One region of the Vibrio iocasae genome, then DNA from elsewhere that is predicted to be linked to it. Evidence: predicted binding sites of a transcription regulator. Region 1 holds the regulator's gene; each other region holds the start of a gene.
The links. The regulator PurR, encoded in region 1, represses purine synthesis genes. The targets are predictions, from matches to a motif close to TNANGNAAACGTTTNCNTNA.
Positions count from the first base shown of each region.

Region 2: pckA (phosphoenolpyruvate carboxykinase (ATP)) is a predicted target of PurR. The motif match lies at 3,163-3,182, and genes of this name have one in related genera.
Region 3: SNR28_RS17120 (phosphoribosylaminoimidazolesuccinocarboxamide synthase) is a predicted target of PurR. The motif match lies at 5,370-5,389, and genes of this name have one in related genera.

Region 1 covers NZ_CP145311.1:2,181,298-2,188,720, forward strand. Annotated here, with positions in the region: gene mukF (chromosome partition protein MukF) at 1-709, opposite strand, end outside; gene cmoM (tRNA uridine 5-oxyacetic acid(34) methyltransferase CmoM) at 757-1,539, opposite strand; gene elyC (envelope biogenesis factor ElyC) at 1,556-2,458, shown strand; gene torR (two-component system response regulator TorR) at 2,551-3,264, opposite strand; gene torD (molecular chaperone TorD) at 3,525-4,172, shown strand; gene purR (HTH-type transcriptional repressor PurR) at 4,379-5,383, shown strand; cyclic di-GMP riboswitch class I at 5,540-5,650, shown strand; gene SNR28_RS19655 (TfoX/Sxy family DNA transformation protein) at 5,767-6,354, shown strand; gene SNR28_RS19660 (TVP38/TMEM64 family protein) at 6,497-7,183, shown strand; gene SNR28_RS19665 (DUF2007 domain-containing protein) at 7,190-7,423, shown strand, end outside.
Region 2 covers NZ_CP145311.1:96,331-103,753, reverse strand. Annotated here, with positions in the region: gene gspD (type II secretion system secretin GspD) at 1-621, opposite strand, end outside; gene gspC (type II secretion system protein GspC) at 631-1,548, opposite strand; gene hslR (ribosome-associated heat shock protein Hsp15) at 1,718-2,107, shown strand; gene hslO (Hsp33 family molecular chaperone HslO) at 2,126-3,001, shown strand; gene pckA (phosphoenolpyruvate carboxykinase (ATP)) at 3,354-4,982, shown strand; gene SNR28_RS09925 (AsmA family protein) at 5,096-6,991, shown strand; gene SNR28_RS09920 (YiiD C-terminal domain-containing protein) at 6,965-7,423, opposite strand, start outside.
Region 3 covers NZ_CP145311.1:1,592,134-1,599,556, forward strand. Annotated here, with positions in the region: gene SNR28_RS17100 (alpha/beta hydrolase) at 1-850, shown strand, start outside; gene SNR28_RS17105 (ABC transporter substrate-binding protein) at 946-1,926, shown strand; gene SNR28_RS17110 (LysR family transcriptional regulator) at 1,932-2,843, opposite strand; gene chrA (chromate efflux transporter) at 2,955-4,085, shown strand; gene SNR28_RS17120 (phosphoribosylaminoimidazolesuccinocarboxamide synthase) at 4,159-5,262, opposite strand; gene SNR28_RS17125 (hypothetical protein) at 5,496-5,891, opposite strand; gene SNR28_RS17130 (hypothetical protein) at 6,079-6,258, opposite strand; gene SNR28_RS17135 (hypothetical protein) at 6,353-7,258, opposite strand; gene SNR28_RS17140 (DUF2786 domain-containing protein) at 7,279-7,423, opposite strand, start outside.

The sequences.
Region 1 (7,423 bases):
GGGCCTGAATTTCGTCACCAGCTGCCTGCAGTGTGTCCTGCAACTCTCTCAGGGTGCCAGAAGTGGCCGATAGCAGGCTCTCACAGTTGTTAATGGCATCACGCCAGTCTTTATTCAGCAGATCAGCAATCTGCTGTTTCACTTCCTGCTGTTGTTCATCCATCACTCTCTGGTTAAGATCTATCTGGTCGAAAATTTCCGCCACAGAAAACTTCAAGACTGCGTATACATGTTTACGCCAATGGTTTTCGCTTCCACCTTCGCGTGCTGCTTCTGTCGCTTTTGCCATTTCGTCAGCAACCATAGAAAGCTGAATAGAGAGCTTTAGCTTAGAAAACTCTCTGTGACGAACATAGTAATCGGAAATACCGACAGCAAGAGGAGACAAGCGATAGATGCTTGCCCCTTCGTTCAATTCACTGGTAAAGCGACTTAGCAAACGTTGATTAACTAACTCGTTAATCGCGTTGTTTGCCCGAAAAGCAGACGCCTCACCAGTAGTGTTAAATTGCCGGGTGATGATCTTGAACGCATCGTGCAGTTCACCCTCACCCAGTTCCTCATCAAACCTTTCTTTGCCGAGCACTGCGATCGCGATAAGAAACGCAAGTCGCTCACTAGAAAGGTTGAGCGAGAAATCATGCTGTTGCACCCAGCCAACCATCTCATCGATGGTTTTGCCGGCCACAGCCTGAGTCAAATCACTCATTTTAAATCCTGTTGTTTTTCTTTGCCGTGTTCAGAGTGCCTTTCTGATTACACGGTTTTTCGGGCCCACACATGGATGTAGCGCCCAAGGGATAAGTACGGTTCCTGGCGACAAAGTCTTTTCTCTAGTTCGAGAACGTCTTCCGGCTCGTAGTCACCCATATACTGCATATTGCCAATATAATCATGAAAAGAGCGAATACCGGACTTCCCGCAAATCTCAAATCCCGCCTCTTCAATCCAGCGGTAAACTTCTTCTGGTTTTAACCCCTTTTGAGGCTGGAGTTTAAACCTTTTTCGATGAGGCATACCATCCAACACATGGGGGATATTTCCACAAATCACGTTTTTAAGAACCAATCCGTGGTGGTTATAGAACATGACAGAGGCAATGCCGTCTTTTTTTACCTGGCTCAGCACAATATCGAGGGCCACTTTAGGATCTGCCAGCCACTCCATAACGGCGTGAAACAGAACCATGTCGACACTTTCGCTTAAATGCTCGCCGATAGACTGAACAGGAGAGTGAATAAATTCGAAGGAAGAGGACAAGCCGTGCTTTCCGATATCTTCTTTAGCAAGCTGCAACATTTCCGAGGAGATGTCGCATAAAGAGATACGATGACCCGATTCTGCGATTTTCTGGGACATCTGTGCCAGTCCACCACCTGCATCGAGGATATGGAGCGTCCTTTCGTCAGCTTTGAGGGACGAAAGTGCTTGAGTTAAATCTTCCCACACAATCGTCTGCCTTATGGCTCCCTTATCGGAACCATAAATGTTTTTTGCGAATTTGTGTGCGATGTCGTCGAAATTACGATCTTCTGTCACGGCTATCTGGGTTATCATGTTCTATCGTGCCGCTTATTCTGTCATAGGAATATCAGGAATAAAGCGTTATGCTGTATTTTTACAGTTAAGTGATGATTTTTCGGACTATTGGATAATGTTTGAGCTGAAAAAAGTACTATCGTCTCTTGCGATGCCCCTACCCGCCTTGCTAATTATCGGATTTGTTGGCCTTGCACTGATTATGTTTTCGACCCGCCACCGTTTCGGGGTGTTGTTTGTATTTTTATCTTTAACCGGTATTTTTCTAGTCTCTTTCCAGCCTGTTTCAACCCAGCTACTGCTGCCCATGGAAAGAGAGTACATAGGTTATCTTCCACAAGAAAAGTCGGTGGATTACGTTATGGTACTCGGCAGCGGACACGTTGTTGATCATGAAATACCACCAACCTCAGAGCTCAGCCGTACTGCTCTGATGCGCCTGACCGAAGGGATTCGTATTCAAAGAATGTATCCCGGAGCTAAGCTAATTCTCTCTGGTTATGCGGCCGGAGCAGAAATGAGCCATGCGAAAATGCTGGCAAGAGTGGCGCTTGCACTGGGTGTTTCTAAAACCGATATCGTGTTGCTGGAAACCGCGAAAGATACCTGGGAAGAAGCAAGACAAGCCGCCGCCTTCGTCAAGCAAAACAATTTGGTCGTAGTGACCTCTGCTAGCCATATGACTCGTGCATTATCAGAGTTTCACGCTGCTGGCTTGAATCCAATACCTGCACCGACCAACTATCTCGCTCAAAAGGAAATCAAGCAAGCCTGGACAAAATACACACCTAGCGCCAGATACCTTGAGCAGAGCGAAAGATACTGGCATGAAAAACTCGGATTAATCTGGCAGGATATTCGCGATAACCTAATCTCCACTGAAGAGCTAGAATTACAAAGTTTTGGAAAAACCGAGTAAATCGCAAGTGTATACAAACTAATAAGGCCGGCATAATTAGCCGGCCTTATTATTTTGAATGATTTTCTATTTTGAACTGCTTTCCGAAAATATTAGTCACCTGCGAACATATAGCCTTCACCATGCACAGTGACAAATATTTGAGGGTTCTTTGGATCATATTCCATTTTCGCTCGCATACGTCGAATAAGAACATCAATTGTTCGGTCGTTTGGAGCGTCAACTCTGTGACTTATCATGTTGATGATTCTTTCACGACTTAATACTGTATTCGGATAAGAAGAAAGAGCCACAAGCAGCTCATATTCGGCTTTCGTCAATTTAACCGGCTCACCATCACGAGTTAGTGCTCTTCTCTGAATATCAAACGTCCAGTCACCGAAATAGATAACATTTCCATCATCTTCATCAGAATCGTTATTTCCACCGCCTGTACGTACAAGAGAAATACGCCACAATAAGTTTTTGACACGAACCAGCAATTCTCTGAGTTCAAATGGTTTTGTAACGTAATCATCCGCCCCCATTTCCAGACCAACAATTTTATCTATGCTGTCTGTTCTGCCTGTGACTAAAATAATTCCGATATCTGATTGGCTGCGTAGTTCACGAGTTAACATCAAGCCGTCTTCACCTGGTAAATTAATGTCTAACATCACCAGATCAATATTCTCTTCAGCTAGAATCTCTCTCATCTGCTCGCCACTCTCCGCTTCGCTTACTGAATATCCTTCACTCTGAAAATACCCAACCAGCTTGCTTCGTGTAACAACATCATCTTCAACTACTAATACGTGACTACTCATGTCTACCACTTCACTCTGCCGAAAATTTCGATCAACAATTTTATCAATATGCCGACCGTATTTTATTCATAACTTTTCATAATTCTAGCGAATAATAGGAATTCTGCCCAAAAGTTCGGAATTTATTGACCCAACGCAACTCTCTGACTTGCGGTTAATTTTCCTTAATAAACTGTCATTTTTTTTCATTTCAATAGTTAGTTTTATTAATATTTTTTGTTTACACTTATAGGAAATAACTATGTCTCAGGAACCCTGCAATGGAAGAAACAAAAGCATTTAACGAAAAGCGCGCTGAAATTTACTGGTGGCTTTCAAGCCTGTTCGCTAAAGAGCTGACAGAACAAGAACTCGAAGCTTACCAATCTACCGAAATCCGATCTTTTCTGACCGGGCTAGGTGAAAACGAAGCACTTAAAGAATCGATTGATAAAGTTGTCGATGCTTTAAACCGACTACAAACACGTGAAGATGCCCAGCTAGAATTGGCTGCGGATTTCTGCGAGCTGTTTTTAACATCAGATAAAAATGCCGCACTGCCCTATGCTTCTATGTATATTGGAGAGTCAGGATTACTTAATGATAAACCGGCTCAGGAAATGGCTGCTCTGATGGAAGAAAAAGGCATCGCCATCAAAGAAGGCTTGAATGAACCAGCCGATCATATAGCGCTAGAGCTGGATTTCCTGGGCAACATGATTATTCGCTCTAACGAGTTAGAAAAACTTGAGCATATTGAAGAGGCCTTATTGGACCAGAAAGCATTTATCGAAAAATATATGCTAAGTTGGTTCCCTCAATTTAAAGATAAGTGCGTTCAACATGATGATTTCGGTTTCTATGCAGGTATCGCGGCTCTTCTTGTAGACTTCTGTCAGCTAGATTGCTCTTACCTTGCTGGTGAGTAAATAATAATATTTGTGACAACGCCCTATATAAGGGCGTTGTTTCTGTTTGCATTTACGTCTAAAATCAGGCCGCAATCGATAAAATTATGAATATTTCTGTAAACCGCTTTTTCAAGCGGTTTTTTGTGTTTTATCACAAACAGAGAAACTGCTGATAAACTTATTTATAGTAGAAGAAAAAACAGCAGTTCAGATAGGACAAATATATGGCCACTATTAAAGATGTCGCACGCTTAGCCGGTGTTTCAACCACAACAGTATCTCATGTTATTAATAAGACTCGCTTTGTTGCTGAAGCTACTCAAGAAAGAGTAATGGAGGCGGTAAAAGAGTTAAATTACGCCCCAAGTGCTGTGGCCCGAAGTCTGAAATGCAATACAACCCGAACAGTAGGTATGTTGGTGACACAGTCAACAAACCCGTTTCTGGCAGAAGTCATCGACGGCTTCGAGAGTTACTGTTACAGGCAGGGTTACACACTCATCCTGTGTAACACAGGCGGTATCTATGAAAAGCAACGAGACTACGTTCGATTCCTTGCAGAAAAGCGTGTAGACGGCATCTTTGTACTTTGCTCTGATTTGACAACTGAGCTACAGGAAATGCTGGAGAGCCATACTGACATCCCTAAAGTGATCATGGACTGGGGTGATTGGGAAAATCAGTCAGATAAAATCATTGATAACTCTGAAGAAGGTGGGTATCTGGCGACCAAATACTTACTTGAACGTGGGCACGAAAAAATCTTCTGCCTGTCAGGACACCTGGACAAAACACTTTGTATTGAACGTATCGAAGGCTACAAACGCGCACTACAAGAGTTCGATATCGAGTTCAATCAAGAGAATATTCTTGAAGGTAACTTTGAGTGTGACATGGCCGTTGAAGCTGCGGATAGAATTCTTGAGCTCGATGAAAAACCAACAGCTGTATTCTGCTTCAATGACATCATGGCTCTAGGCCTGATGAGCCGTCTACAGGAGAAAGGAATGCGAATCCCTGAAGACATCTCTGTTATTGGATATGACAATATTGACCTAGCAGCTTATTTCTCGCCACCATTGACCACTGTTCACCAGCCAAAACGACGTGTTGGTAAAACAGCGTTCGAAATTCTGCTGGAAAGAATCAAAAACAAAGAGCACGAACGTCGCGTTTTTGAGATGCACCCGGAAATCATCTCACGTAAGAGCGTTAAAGAGCTAAACTAGTCTGATAAACTATTAAAGCTTGCGGCTACTAACTACTATTGAGTGGTTAGTAGTACACAATCATTTGTATATCATACGGCATAAGATTTGGAACCAATATCACACCGGATAATTTAATCCGTGATCTTTATCCAAATCACGCCTATATTTATAACGTCACGACCAGGGCAAACCATTCGAAAGAATGGGACGCAAAGCCACCGGCCTTAATCTGAAGAGGTATCGTATTGATATTTCTATACTCAGAATGGCAGCGGGGCTGCCGAAGGCAAATTAGCAACGTAGAGCAGATACTTTACGAGTTTCTGACAACAGATCACACAGATTTGCTAATTTCTCGGTATCAAATTGGTTGAAGCAATTTTTAACCCGAGACAGACGCAATGGATAAACCAGTACTAAAAGACTCATTGAAACTTTTCGAGCAATTTGGCCAAGTCAAATCTCGGTCTATGTTCGGTGGGTTTGGCATTTTCGTAGACGAAGCAATGTTTGCTCTCGTCGTTAATGACTCTCTTCATATTCGTTCTAGCGACTCCACTATCGAAGAGTTTAAATCATCCGGTTATGAACCTTACGTTTATAAAAAACGTGGGTTCCCTGTGGTTACCAAGTACTTCGCACTACCTGACAACATTTGGGAAAACACGGACGATATTCTTACTCTCGCAAAACACGCTCTAGAGCTAGCTAAAGAAGAAAAAGCGGTTCAGGCAGAAGAGAAACCGACTCGCCTTAAAGATCTACCTAACCTTAGGCTTGGTACAGAACGCATGCTTAAGAAAGCAGGTATCGCTTCTGTTTCAGACCTGAAGCAAGCAGGTTCTGTAGGCGCTTACAAAGCGATTAAAGAGACCAACTCCGGAGTTAGCCTGGAACTGCTGTGGGCTCTCGAAGGCGCACTAAACGGCACTCACTGGTCGGTGATATCGAAGGAACGACGCGAAGAGTTAATAAAACGACTCGACTAAGCTTTATCAAGATATTTCAATTAAAAACCGCTTTGAATCTCATAGCGGTTTTTTTGTATTTAAAATTCTTTGTGAAGTGTGAAATTATTTTCTTACTGAGCCTGTCTTATACTGTAACTACATGACTATCGGATATTTTAATATGAACAAAAAGCTGATTATCGGAATTCTGCTTGTTGCTACTATCGTGATTCTTGCGACGCAATTTGGACAGTATCTGACATTAGAAAATGCGAAAGCACAACAAGCTGCGTTAACCAGCACAATTAACGATAACAAACTGGTTTCTGCTCTAATCTACTTCTTTGCCTATGTGCTCATTACAGCTTTCTCCATTCCGGGAGCTGCTGTGGTTACCTTACTTGGTGCTGCCCTATTTGGTTTTTCTCTAAGTCTCTTGTTAGTTTCATTTGCTAGCTCGATAGGCGCGACGCTGGCATTCCTAAGTAGCCGTTACCTTTTACGTGACTGGGTACAAAGTAAATTTGGTTCAAAACTCAATGCGATTAACCAGGGCGTTGAAAAGGATGGTGCGTTTTACCTTTTCTCATTGAGATTAATCCCTGTGTTTCCGTTTTTCCTTATAAACTTACTTATGGGTCTGACACCAATATCAACTCTGAGATTCTATCTGGTAAGTCAGCTAGGCATGCTTCCAGGAACCATGGTTTACCTGAACGCAGGTACGCAATTAGCAACAATTGATAGCCTGTCGGGTATCGTGTCGCCTAATGTTCTGCTCTCATTTGCTCTATTAGGTTTGTTCCCTATTATCGCGAAGTGGGTAATGGGAAAAATAAAACCAGCCAAACAACCACAAAACAGTTAGTGGCCGATGAAAATATATAGCGCTAAGAACCCTACAGAAGCTCACATTGTCAGTGAGCTTCTGAAAAGTGAAAACATACCTGCTGAAGTACGCGGAGAAGGCATATTTGGGTTAAAAGGAGAGCTGCCTTTAACCGATGACACTGACCCCTACGTTTGGATTTCCGATACTTCACAAGCAGATGAAGCACATGAAATTGTTAACTCTTTTAAGCAACAATCTTTGAATACAGATACAGAA
Region 2 (7,423 bases), 1.6 Mb from region 1:
GACAATACGCACCATCTCGGATGCAGAAGCATTGCGTAAATCAACAACTTCAATTTCTTTATCACCAGCGCGATCAACTTTCTCAATGATTTCAGCCAGTCTGTTAACAACCGCTGCACGCCCGGTAATTAAAATAATATTTGCCGGATCATAATGAACAACGTTACCTGCACCAGCATTATCGTTTAGCTGTCTTAAAAGAGGGGATAACTCACGAACAGAGACATTACGTACAGCAACAACACGCGTGACAACAGCGTCACCAGCAACATTTCTGCTGCTATCGACAACTGGAACAGCAGATGTTTTTGCATCTTTCGCTTTGATGACCTTAAGAACATTGTTCTCCATTTCAACAACAGCGAAACCATAAACTTCAAGTACGTTTAAAAAGAAGTGATAGTACTGCTCTTCATTCAGTACATCATAGCTGCGTACGTCAATTTTACCTCGTACAGCCGGATCCACGATGATGGTTTTTTCCAGATTTCGCCCAACAATATTGATGAACTCCTGGATATCCGTACCCTTAAAGCTAGCACTGAACTCATTTGCTATCGACGGTGCGCACATTAGGCTACCCATCAATAGCCAAGCGCTTTTGCTCAACCACCTTTTCACACAAAACTCCTAAAATTGAATATATATCTCTTCCGTCTGGCCTTTTCGGTCTACCGTCAGGCTCAGCTCAGTTAATTCAGAAAGAGATGTCCAGATTCTACCCATGGTGGCTGAATCTGCTAAATCTTCACCATTAATATGTGTAGCAATATCACCACTTTTTAGTCCTACACTATCAAACAGCGCTTTGTTTTTTCCCGGTCTTACCCGATAACCAATCAACTTCCCATCTTTTCCTCGCATTTGAGACAACTGGATGTATTGAAGTAATCGTTGTGGGTCTTGAGTAATCTCTCGTTTGATCGCCTCCAAGGCGTTGGTTGGATTGTTACCTGATGTTCTGACGTTCGGGCTACTGCTCGTTGTTGTTTGGGATGTCGATAACTTCTTGTAATCGATACCCTGCAACATCAAGGTCTCATCTCGGCCTGCATTATCAATAATGACGCGATCAACAAAAACAGCCTTGAGTTTTGCTCGCGTACCTTCTATGTCTTCATTTATGCCGTAGGTAGACTGAACACCTCTATTGGCAATGACAGCAAGGCTATTGCCCTGGTTAGAGCTGGCAACAACGCCTACCAAAGTAAGATTCAGCTTTGTTTTCGGTGCATCTTTCACGACTTCGACCGGTTTTACCACCTCAGCCTTCTCAGAGTAGGAACCAAACAAGTTCGCACTCTTTAGCTCTCTTGTATCCAGGGAAGCATTTTCCTGTTCAGCGAGAGCCACATTACTAGCGTTCCATTCACTCACTGACTGCTTATCTAAGCCATACCAAATGAGCTCTCCGACAATCCAGGCAGAAAGAGAGATAAACACAGCGGTAATCAATAGGCTTATTTTAACCTGGGAATTCATAAGTCCTTGCAGAATAAGAGAAATAAAGTTACCTACCTTCCCTGCAGAACTCAGCGATAACGACATGAGTTGTAACCTTGATATTTAGTCATACAGATTTATATGCAACGCATAAAAGTAACATACACGCTTAGCAATAGGGTGATTTTAGGCTCATTATTTGATCACCCTTGAAAAGGTGGACTTATATCACCATTTTTAGTTCCAAGAAATAGCAAAAACATAAGTAATTAATATGAGTGTTACATCAGAAGCAGTAAGGCTGGATAAGTGGCTCTGGGCTGCACGGTTTTACCGAACACGTTCAATTGCTCGAAATATGATCGATGGTGGCAAAGTCCATTATAATGATCAAAGAACAAAACCAAGCAAGATTGTTGAACTCGGAGCTCAGATAAAGCTTCGACAAGGTAATGAAGAAAAGACTGTCGTCATCGAAAAGATTTCCGATAAAAGACGCGGTGCTCCTGAAGCACAAACGCTTTATCGCGAAACTGAAGACAGTATCGCAAGGCGTGAAGAAAATAGCATGAAGCGTAAAATGAACGCTTTTCACAGCCCAAGCCCGGATCGCAGGCCAGATAAAAAGCAACGCCGCGATCTTATTAAATTTAAACATCAATAAAAGCTGGAGTTTCCTGCAATGGCAAACAATGTGTTAAACCGCTACTTATTTGAAAACCTATCAGTACGTGGCGAGTTGGTTCAACTGGACGAGACATACCAACAAATTATTTCCAGCAAGGAATATCCGCAGCCGGTACAAAACCTGCTCGGTGAGCTATTAGTTGCAACCACTCTTTTAACAGCAACTCTTAAGTTTGAAGGTTCGATTACTCTTCAGTTGCAAGGAGATGGCCCTGTGTCACTTGCTGTAATTAATGGTGACCACAATCAGAAAGTAAGAGGTGTTGCGCGCTGGGAAGGCGATATCGATGATGATGCAGACCTGCATACACTGATGGGTAAAGGTCACTTGGTGATGACTATTACTCCTAGTAAAGGTGAACGTTATCAGGGTGTGGTAGGGCTAGAAGGCGATACTTTGTCTGAAGTCTTGGAGAACTACTTTATCCGTTCAGAGCAATTAAAAACCCGCATCTGGATTCGTCTTGGTGAACATGACGGAAAACCACACGCTGCTGGGATGCTATTGCAGGTTGTTCCAGATGGTACAGGTAAACCTGAAGACTTCGAACACCTTGAGCAATTAACCAGCACAATTAAAAACGAAGAACTATTTTCTCTTGAAGCAAATGATCTGCTTTATCGATTGTATAACCAGGAAACAGTACAACTATTTACGCCACAAAACGTTGAGTTTTACTGTGGTTGCTCTCGCGAAAGGAGCGCTGGTGCAATTTTGAGCATTGAAAAAGAGGAAGTTTATGACATCTTAACAAAAGAAGGTACAATTTCTTTACATTGCGATTATTGCGGCACGCAATACACGTTCGACGAGAATCAGGTATCCGAGCTGTTTATGGGTTCAGACAAAGACAATCATGTTGTGCATTAATATCGTTTAAAACCCACCAAAACGAACATTATCGAAACACCACGTAAGAGCCAGTTTTTACTGGCTTTTATTTTATATTTCACTCTTCAAACAAAATCCCCACACCGCACAAACGAAAACAAAATGCTCGAACTCGAAAGTTTTTTGAATATTTTTTGATCTAACGCAAACCTATACTTTGGTGGCAATCCAATCGCTAAAAAGTGTGAACCAAAGACAGAAACAGCATTTTATTCTTGAGTATTTTTTGACTTGTCTCCCTGTTTTCTAGCTTTCACGTTGCTAGCATGGTCAACAGACATAAAAACAAATTTTTACAAAATCCCTACAAAAATCTCAATAAGGAGCACCTATGACCGTTATGGAACATACTAAGGCTGCACAACTAGACCTAACCCAGTACGGACTAACTGACGTTAAAGAGATTGTTCGCAATCCAAGTTACGAAATGTTGTTCGAAGAGGAAACACGAGACGATCTCGAAGGTTTTGAGAGAGGCATCGTTACTGAGCTAGGCGCTGTTGCCGTTGACACTGGTATCTTTACTGGTCGTTCACCAAAAGATAAGTTCATCGTTAGAGATGAAACTACTGAAGAAAACATGTGGTGGACATCAGAAAAAGCGAAGAACGATAACAAGGCAATAAGCAAGGAAACGTGGGACGACTTAAAAGTTCTAACTACTAACCAGCTTTCAGGCAAACGTTTGTTTGTACTGGACTGCTTCTGTGGTGCAAACGAAGATACTCGTATTAAGATTCGTTTCATTACTGAAGTAGCGTGGCAGGTACACTTCGTTAAGAACATGTTCCTTCGCCCAACTGAAGAAGAACTAAAAACATTTGAACCTGATTTCGTAGTTATGAACGCTGCGAAAACTGAAAACCCAGATTGGGAAAAACATGGCATGAACTCTGAAGTTTATACTGTGTTCAACCTAACAGAGAAAATGCAGCTTATCGGTGGTACTTGGTACGGTGGTGAGATGAAGAAAGGTATGTTCGCGATGATGAACTACTTCCTTCCTCTGAAAGGCATCGCATCTATGCACTGTTCTGCAAACGTTGGTGAGGAGGGTGACGTAGCTATCTTCTTCGGTCTATCTGGTACTGGTAAAACAACACTATCAACCGATCCAAAACGTCAGCTAATCGGTGATGACGAACACGGCTGGGATGATGATGGTATCTTCAACTATGAAGGTGGCTGTTACGCTAAGACGATTCGTCTTTCTAAAGAAGCTGAGCCAGACATCTACAATGCAATCCGTCGCGATGCACTGTTAGAAAACGTTGTAGTACGTAACGATGGTTCTATCGACTTTGATGATGCATCGAAGACTGAGAACTCTCGCGTATCTTACCCAATCTACCATATCGACAACATTGTTAAGCCAGTGTCGAAAGCAGGTCACGCTCAGAAAGTTATCTTCCTGACTGCAGATGCATTCGGTGTTCTACCTCCAGTCGCTAAGCTAACTGCAGAGCAGACTAAGTACCACTTCCTGTCTGGATTTACAGCGAAGCTAGCTGGTACTGAGCGTGGTATTACAGAACCTGTACCTACATTCTCAGCTTGTTTCGGTGCTGCATTCCTGACCCTGCACCCAACTAAGTACGCAGAAGTTCTGGTTAAACGTATGGAAGCTGCTGGTGCAGAAGCATACCTTGTTAACACTGGTTGGAATGGTTCTGGTAAGCGTATCTCAATTCAAGATACTCGCGGTATCATCGATGCAATCCTTGATGGCTCTATCGATGAAGCAGAAACTAAGCAAGTTCCTGTGTTCAACCTTGAAGTTCCACTAGCACTTCCAGGTGTTGACCCTGCAATTCTGGACCCTCGTGATACTTATGTAGATCCTCTACAGTGGGAAAGCAAAGCAGAAGATCTAGCTGGTCGCTTTATCAAGAACTTCGAGAAGTACACTGATAATGCAGAAGGTGCAGCACTTGTAGCAGCTGGTCCTCAGTTAGACTAATCACTGATACATAGTCAATTGTTATTCAAGTCCCTCATTTGAGGGGCTTTTTTATTGAATCCAGAACTTTTTTGCGTCACTCTGTAGACAACAGATTAAACGGGCTCCAATAAATGAAACGGACTTTTGTAATCACCACTGCTTCGATACTGCTCATCATCACCCTGGCTGTGGGTGCATTGTATTGGGCTTTGCAGGGTCAATACGCAAGTGCCGTTGTGAACAGAATCTCACAACAACTGTCATTACCAGTCACCGTTTATGATGCTCAGTTTAACTTCCCTAATCACGTTTCGCTTTCTGGTGTTGATATCGAAGGATTACAAGAAGAACCAATCTCCGTAAGCAAACTGGATGTATGGATAACACCTTCTTCTCTTTTCAGTACCTCTCCGACAATAGACAGTATTCTTATAGATGGCATTAGCCTTCAGCATGGTGTTCCTAAACTACTGAATAACCTGACCGTTACCCTCAAACAACTGGCTATCAAGAATCTGGATTACTCCAATGGAGAGATCGTCGGTCGAGATATTAACCTTCAGATTAAAGATCCTAAATTTGAAGAGAGTAAACTCCCTTTGCCATATGGCTCGATTCAGTTTTCTGCCGAACAGCTCTACTGGCGGGGAGAAGCACTAGACTCTGTTTTAATCGATGCGGATTACAAGCCAGGCAATAGCACCATTTACGGTTTATCCTTTGACTGGCGAGATGGCCAATTTTCTGGTCAGGCGGAACAATATGATTCCGGTTGGTCACTTGTTAACTTCACCATTGATGGATTAAGACTCAGCGCAGAAGATTGGAAAGAATTGAACCGTCTAGGCTTAGGGGATGTCCGTGCTCATGTAAACCATATAAACAGCTTAGACATCTTAAAAAGCTCAATAGAAACTCAAGATTTATCAATAAGTAATTTTGACCTGTCGTTGGAAAACGTAAATCTCAAGCTCAATGTCTGGCAACAGGATAAAGCGTACGCATCACTCGATGCAGACAGCTTTTCTGTAGGAGAGCAAAACTTTGTAGAACCTGCATTTCAGGTTTATCTCTACTCTAATCAAATAAAAGTAGAGGAGTTCAATACTGAGTTTCAGCAAGGCAGTATTAATACCAAAGGTGTGCTGACACCGGAGAGCATGGATTTAGACCTGTTAACCATAAACAGGTTAAAGTGGATTCCTGAACAGGCCAATGAAACCAAGTTTATTACTGACGCACTTTCTAGGCTCAAAACTCTGAACATCAATAAGCTGGAAGTGAAACATAGCCAATTTATCCAACTAACAGGTAAACATAAGTGGCAAGTCAGTGGCCTCAACATCGAAGGCGATGACCTGTCGGTTATCCAAAGCGGACGTTGGGGGCTATGGAAAGGGAAGCTGGATATCAGTGCAAATAGTGCCAGCTTTGAAGAGCTTGTTTCAAATCAGATGTTTATAAGAACAACCAGTAACAAGGGTATCTGGTCACTCGATGAAGCGTTTATCCCTCTGGAAAATGGCTTAGTTGAGGCGACAGGCACCTACGACCTCAATACTTTAAGTCAGCCCTGGAGGCTTGAAGTTGCAGCGGATGGGATTCCTTTAGAGTTTGCCTCCCATTGGTATAAATTCCCGATAACTGTACAAGGGATAACAGAATTTCAGCTAAGTGCAGCAGGGTTGGGTGGTGATGAGTTGATGTTACGTCATTCATTCAGTGCAGAGGTTGCCGGATCAGTCAGAGAGGCCGAACTCATAGAAGAAATGAGTGATGAATCGGAGTTCGCCCAGTACCCTCTTCAACTAACAGAGATCGAACTTACTTCATCCAGGGGCATAATAGATATGAAGCCTTTGATGATATCTGGAGAATCAGTACAAGGAACATTAGAAGCCAACGTCGATTTACTGGATCTCGAAGAAAGCTTATTAAAGCTCTGCGTTGAGCGTGAATGCCAGAAAAAAGAGTGGGATCTGCTTTCTGGCTCTGAATCATTAAACATTCATTGCAGCGTCGATTAAGACTTCTTGTTGCTCCTGAACATCATTGTTTTTTTCGGGAAGCAGCACGTAAGTTCCTACAAACTCCACGGCCGGTTGATCATCGCTGTAAATAGTGACATTAATAATAATTCGGGCTTTTCGTCCCTTACCCAATCGATCCAGATCGCCACTTATGCCATCCAATGATGTTTTAGCCACTGGGTTGTTTTCTACCGGGTGGCGAAACCGGATGTTACTATCCGCCAATACAATATCAGCCGCCAGGTTGCGCTCTTTCATTAACAGCCAGGTCATACCCCAGCCCGTTAACGTTGCAAGGGTAAAGGCCGAGCCGGCAAACATGGAGTTTCGAGGGTTAAGGTTAGGGTTTAGCTGAGCACAACACTCGAACTGATAGCCAGTATATTGGTTAATCTTGATACCCATCTTGTCACTGATCGGGATTTGCTG
Region 3 (7,423 bases), 590 kb from region 1:
TTTTTATGTACAGACATTGCTTTTGCCAGGGCACGGGAGCAAGCCCGAAGATTTAATGTTGCCTCGTTATCAGGATTGGCAGGAAATCGTAGATCACTACACCAATTTACTGAAACAAAAGTATGACCAGGTATGGTTAGGTGGTTTTTCCACAGGAGGAAACCTGGTCACCATTCACGCTATCGAACAAGGCGGCGTGGACGGCCTTATATTGGTGTCTCCAGGACTTCAGTCAAAAGCACCTATATTAGAAAAATTTGCACCGCTGGCTGCTCTGTTCTTTGATGGCTATACAGAAGAAGAGACTAACCTTGCCAGATATAACTCTGCTCCGCTCAACGGTGCGATAGCTTATAGTGACAGTGCTTCGAGAGTTAGGAGCCTACTTAAAACCAAAACAGTAACCATTCCTACGTTAGTGGTGATAAGCGAAGCAGATAGCATTATTGATCCAGTGGCGGTAAGAGATTTGTATTCTGAACGCTTTGATAATCCTAATAACCGACTGATCTGGTATGGAGAGTCAGAACAGGATTCATCTTCTATTGAAGTTCTGACTATGCACCTCTATAACCATAAGATCAGTACTGGTTCACATATGAGCCCAATTTTTGCGCCTTCCAATGCTTACTATGGCGAGAATGGTGAAAAGAGAATGTGTATGAACAGTTTTAGTGATGAAGCGACAATGCGCTGTAACAACGGTGAAGAAGTATGGTTCTCTGCATGGGGCTATGAGGAAGAGGGGAAGATTCATGCAAGGCTTACCTGGAATCCTTATTACGCTGAACTAGAGCAAAGTATTCGCAGAATAACGCTGTCAGACAAGTACACAACTATAAAACAGTAACGTGTCACCAAATCGTCTAATTAATATAAGTGGAATATAGACCTAACTCGTTCTATATTTCTTAAATTGATTTAGATGTACTGTAAGAGGTAGATATGACAAGAAACTGGGGAGTTTTATGTATTTTATTGACCAGTTTCAGTATCAGCTTCTTTGTCCGTTCCGAAAGCATTTTAGTTGTAGAAAGCTATCACTCTGAGCACCCTTGGGATCAAAGCTACAAACAGGGCCTGCAAGAGGTCTTGGGTGAGCATTTTGTGCTCTCTTACTATGAAATGGATACTAAGCGTATCCCAAGGGAGCAGTATCAGGAGCGAGCTGACGCTGCCTGGAAATTGTATCAGGAATACTCTCCTGTACTTGTCGTCATCGCCGACGATAACGCACTAGAGGCGTTAGCCCCTCGCTTTTTGAAAACCAATACTCCTGTTGTCTATCTTGGTATTAATGCGAATCCGAGAAAGTATGGTGTAGCAAATGCGCCAAACTTTTCTGGTGTGATTGAACGTCCTCTTTTAAAACGTTCTGTACTGATGTTGAACAAATTCATGTCAGTGAAAAAGGTACTGGTTTTGTTCGATGAGAGTGAAACCAGTAATGTCATCCTTGAAGATATTTTTTACGGTAAAAAGCAGGCTCAGATGGAAGGAATGGTTCTGGATATCAAACTTATCCAGAATACGACCGAATGGAAAAAGCAAGTGCTAACCGCTAAAGAACATGGGTATGACGCGCTGGTCGTCGGGTTATACCACACGCTGACTGATGAACAAGGTGATCACATTAATTCAGAGGACGTTATCCGATGGACTTCTTTAAATACTAAAGTACCTTCGTTTGGTTTTTGGGATTTTTCAGTCGGCAAGGATAAGAATGTCGGTGGTTATGTTGTGTCGGGATACGAAGAGGGCAAGTTAGCTGGCCAGATTGCATTAGGTATGTTGCAAGGAAAGCGTGTCCGGGTAAGGCCACAAAGTGGAGGGCAGGGCGCATTCCTGTTTAGCCAATATCAGTTAAGCAAATGGAACATTACGCTGCCTCCTGAGATTTTCAATCAGTCCCAAATACTAGAGTAAAGGGGCTAGGCTACCACTGTTTTTGCGATAATCTCCCTTAACCAGCGATTCTTATCATCACCCTGTTGTGCCTTTAGGTAAATCAAGCTGATATCAAAATCAGGCACTGAAATCGGAGGGCTCAGCGCTTTAAGTGCATGGCTGTACATCTCTGTTTCCGCAAACCGTTTGGGCACCACACATAAAAGTTTTCTTCCTAATAACAAACGTCTAATGGTCAGGAAGTTTCTTGAAGTAACAGCAACTCGCCTTTTGCACCCAAGAGATGCTAGTTCCTTATCCACCTTCGTTTCGATTTTGCCATCCGGACTGACTAAAGCGTGCTCCACAGCAACAAACTCTTCAACGGATATTGTGTTCTCGAACGGGACTGTTTCTGGATCAAATAAACAGAGGTGCTGCTCTGTGTAGAGTTTTTCTGAAGCAAACCGCTGATCAAGGTTATCGATACTGCCGATAACCGCATCAACGTGTTCACGTTCAACAATAGAGCTGTAATTTCCTCTGTTGACATTGAAAAAACGAACTTGTGACTGAGAAGAAACCTCACCAATGGCATCGTATAAAGCAGGAGCGAACAGTTGTTCCGCGTAGTCGGTTAAGCCTATTTTCCAGACGCCCTTGAACTCAGAGGCTGAAAACTCAGGTTGTATCAGCAGGTCATTCTTTATCGATGCCAATAATCCATCAATCACTGGAGCAATGTTTTTCGCCCGTTGAGTTGGTTCCATTCGAATACCTACACGTTCGAAAAGACGATCATCAAATAGTCCTCTAAGTCTTTGAAGTGTATAGCTCATAGCGGATTGGCTGACAAAACATTGTTCAGCGGCTTGGCTGACACTTTGGCACTGATATAGCGCCTGAAACGCGACAAGTAAGTTAAGGTCTACGTCTTTCCAGTTAAAAGCTTTCACTTAAAATGCCTCTCATCCAGTTTGATTCATAGTGAGTATGAAAACTATCAATTTGAATCATTTTATGACTTTTTTTACAGTGATTCTACTTTTCAAATTGAGTAGTAAGTAATGTGGTCAATATTTAAAACTTTCTTTTTTCTTGGCTGGATAAGCTTTGGTGGGCCGGCTGCTCATATCGGATATTTTAGGCAGAACTTTGTAGAAAAGCGTAAATGGTTAGATGACAGTGAGTACGCTCAGATAGTCGCGCTAAGTCAGTTTTTACCGGGGCCAGGTTCTAGTCAGGTTGGATTTGCACTCGGCTATAAAAAAGGTGGACTTGCTGGGGCTTTTGGTGCGTTTCTGGGTTTTACTTTACCTTCAGTAATGATCATGTTGCTACTGGCGATGGTCAGTAGCCGATTACTTGATTCTGAAATGTATCAGGCCGTTGTGCATAGCCTTAAGCTATTTGCAGTTGTCGTCGTTGCTGATGCAACCTTGGGGATGTACAAAAACTTCTGTAAAACCAAGCTGACTTCAGGTCTGTGTGTTACTACCGCTATTGCTCTGTTGTTGCTCCCTCAAATTAGCACTCAGATAATCGTCTTGTTGATTGTCGGACTTATTGGCAGCCGTTTTCTGGTTAGTTCACCGACAAAAGTAATTGAACCCTTTAAGCCTTCCGTTCTGCCACTGCTGTTGTTTGCGTTGCTGCTGTTCGGACTTCCTCTGTTTGCTCATTATCAACCACTTCTGGGGATATTCAGTGACTTCTTTCAGGCAGGTAGTTTGGTATACGGTGGTGGTCATGTTGTGCTTCCATTGCTTCAGGGGTTGGTTGGCGATCAGGTTTCTCAAGATGCCTTTCTGACGGGATATGCTGCTGCCCAAGCCGTTCCTGGGCCCATGTTCACGTTGGCGACTTATATTGGTTATGAGATGTCGGCAACACCTGTATTAGGCGCTTTGGTTGCGACTGTCGCTGTGTTTTTACCTGGATTTTTGCTTCTTCTCGGTGTTCTGAAAAACTGGGAAAGACTGGCAGGTAAACCAAGAGTTGCGGGTGCTATAAATGGCGTTAACGCTTCTGTCGTTGGGCTTTTGTTGGCTGCTCTGTACCAGCCAGTATTTAGTAGTGCTGTGAGTTCACCTGTGGATATCGCTATTGTTATTGCAGGGTTCTACCTTCACAAGAAGCTTAATCTTTCCGTTCTATGGACAATTTTGTTCTTTGTTGTGATTGGCGCTGTCATTTAGATTGGTTAACCCACAAAATAAAACCCTCACAAGTTGCTTGTGAGGGTTGATTCGTTCGGTAGAGTGAACTTATTTAGTCAATCAAAGCGTATTCTTCTTTAAGAACCTTAATGATTTCAGCTTTAGGGTTGTCACTTAGAACGATTTTCTTACCCGTGATTTTCTCGGCAATACCGATATAGGTATCAGAAACCATCTGCATCGCATCAAGTGGCAGTTCGTTATCACGTGCTAGTGCACTTCTTTCGTCCATACGATCTTTGTTAAGAAGGATATCTGGGTCAGGGAAGTGATTAAGCAGGAACTGACGGAAGCCTTCTTTTGAATTCTCTACGATATTGCCAGCATCATACTCTGACTTATCCCAGATACGTGAAGAGTCTGGTGTACCCACCTCATCCATATAGATGAGCTTTTCATTGCCTTTTGAATCGGTAACATAGCCAAACTCAAATTTGGTATCAACAAAGATCTGATCAATGTCCGTCAGTGCTTTGCTGATCACACCAAAACCTTCTTTTAACAACTTCTCATACTGAGGAATATCTTCAGCTTTTGAAAAGTTAAAGGCTTCGAAGTTCTCTTCGATGTTTTTACGTGAAATGTTTACATCATCAGCCTCAGGAACACCCTGTATACCCTTAAGAATACCTTTTGTTGATGGGGTGATTAGAAGTTCTGGTAGTTGTTTGTCTTTTTCCAGCCCTTCAGGAAGCTGAATGCCACAAAACTCACGCTCGCCTTTTTCATAAGCACGCCACATTGAACCGGTAATATAACCGCGACAGATCGCTTCAATCATCACGGGTTTTGCTTTTTGTACAATCCAAACAAATGGGTGAGGAATATCGAGAATATGGCTGTCAGCCAGGCCACTGTCTTTAAAAAGTTGGAACCAATGGTTTGAGATAGCGTTGAGTGCAGCACCTTTCCCAGGAATACCTTTCAATCCATTCTCACCACGCCAGATACAATCAAATGCAGAAATACGATCACTGATAACCATAATGGCAAGTGGAGCATCGTCTGCAACATCATAGCCTTTGTCTTTAATCAATCGCTTGCTGTCTTCTTCAGTCAGCCAGTATACAGAGCGTACTTTGCCGCTATGAACAGGCTTATCTGTGCGAATTGGAAGGTCATCATTTACTGCTAGAACTTGATCGGCGAGATTCATCGAAAGATTCCTATTATTAATCCGAAAATAGGGTATAGCTAAAGGAAAATCCTTCAGCGTCAATTGAATGAGCGCATCATACCAGAACTACGACAACCTTCCAGAGAAAAAGCAAACGTTTGCCTTTTTGGTGTTCTATTGGTTTGGGAAATAGAAAATGGGATTAACAAATAAAGAAAAGGCTACAGGAAAGTCTGTAGCCAAACAAAAAGGCATGAGATAAAAATGTGAATTTAGTGTATCGAGGATGCAGATAAGAAAAATACCTCACATCCATATTCAGCTGCGCAGTCTAAAATCTTCGACTTCGCCTGATGAGATAGATGACAACTTGCCACTACAGCGCTAGCAGTACGAGCCTGAATTGCCTTGAGCACAATCTCTTCTTCGCTGAAGTTCATAGAAGGTTTCATATGAATGATATTGTTGCAGTTAATACCATGTCCGGAAAGATCAGACTGCACTGGGCGAGGGCAGTTAGCAGTAAACAAAATCCATAAACGCTTGTGTGAAAGCGCAGCTAATTGCTGATACATATCGGTATTAACCGTAGGTAGAGCAGAGTTGTTACCCATCATTGGGCGGTCAATATAGGTGTGTAGCTGAGAATAGTTGTTTACTTGAAGCATAATACTGTTTTCCTGTACATACTGTATAAGTAAACAGTAGTGTATATTCACACAGTTTGCAACTATAAAAACGACTGTATTTTGGTCAATGTGATGTTGATCTATTCAGGAAAGGCAAATAGCAGACATAAAAAAGAGCCGCGATATGCGGCTCTCTATCCAATCCGTTGGAGTACAGCTTGCTTGACTATGCTTCCGTAGCGTGTTTTCTCAAAGCGAGTTCGTCTATGTTGAATAGGTTCACATCGAACTTGGCCAGATCCTGACAATCTTCACAAGAGTGGTGGAATCGACCATCAACGTAGTCATGACGAATCAGTAAGCTTTGTTTTTTACACCAGTCGCAAGAGCCCTCGGTTTTAAACATACATTCTCCTTCAGATGTAGCTGCACTTAAGAGCGCTATTATTAGCGCGCGTATTATGACACAAATTCAAGGAAAATGTTAAGTAAATGTTAATCTATTTTCGGCTTTTGTAGCCCGCTACAATTTTAACGGCTGCATTGAGACGTTTCATTTCATCTTCACTGCCCCCTGCGTCTGGGTGATAGATTCGGCTTAACTTTTTGTAACGCAGTTTTATTGATTTTTCGTCGGGAACACGATTTGGGTTGAAGCCAAGTAACGAACAGGCGAGGTTGTATGACTGATCTTTGCTTTGAAGTTGGCTATGCCGTTGCAGCTTTGTCAGTTGCTCATGGGCTTTGTTCAGGTGAGTCTGGAGTGAACGTATTTTCCTTCTGTTCTCAGAAAGCTGATGTTCATATGTACCGAGTTTGCTCTCTTTTTTCTGTCTGAAGAAGCGACGTACAGTTATCACCAGAATGAATAACGCGATGGCTGAAATGAAAATCAGCACTTCATAAGGGATCTTATTATTTATGTTGGCAACGGATTTGTTGTTTTGGTTGTTCTGGTTTGATAGTGCTTCGTCGGCCGCTTGATCGAGAATGGCTATAGAGGAAACTTGCTTCTCCCTAATTCGATTAAATTGAGCCTCAAGTACTCGCGAGTATCCTTCTTCTGCTTCTGGAATACCCTTTTCATTACCGAGCTCAAACCAGTTTTCGGCAAAAATCAGGTTATCAATTGGTTTATTAGCGTGGTCTTCAAATAGCTTGCCTATTTCCGCTATGGCTTCTTTGTTACCATTCTGAATCGAGTTCAGGTACCAAAAGTGGGCTTGTTTTAACTTGTTCTCGCCATAGTAAGCTCTTCCGAGCTCTAACTGAGCGGCAGGGTTGCCTGCGTTAGCATCTTCAATGAGTTCTTCTGAAGGCGCCGCCGTTGTATTCGAGCACGCAATGAGTAGAAGTAGTGTGAAAGTGGAACGATATCTTTTGGTTACAGCTTCCATGCGTATCATTCTATTTTCCTTTTACTGCGCTACTTAAGCATTTTAGGGGCTTGTGTCCCGTCGACAGGGCGGTTAACAGAGACTCTTCTACCTTTTTTTAGACCAACTTCGTAGTCTTCGGTGATGTTTTTCATCGCTTCTTTTAACTGTTGTTTAAAGGTTTCTCTGTCTATG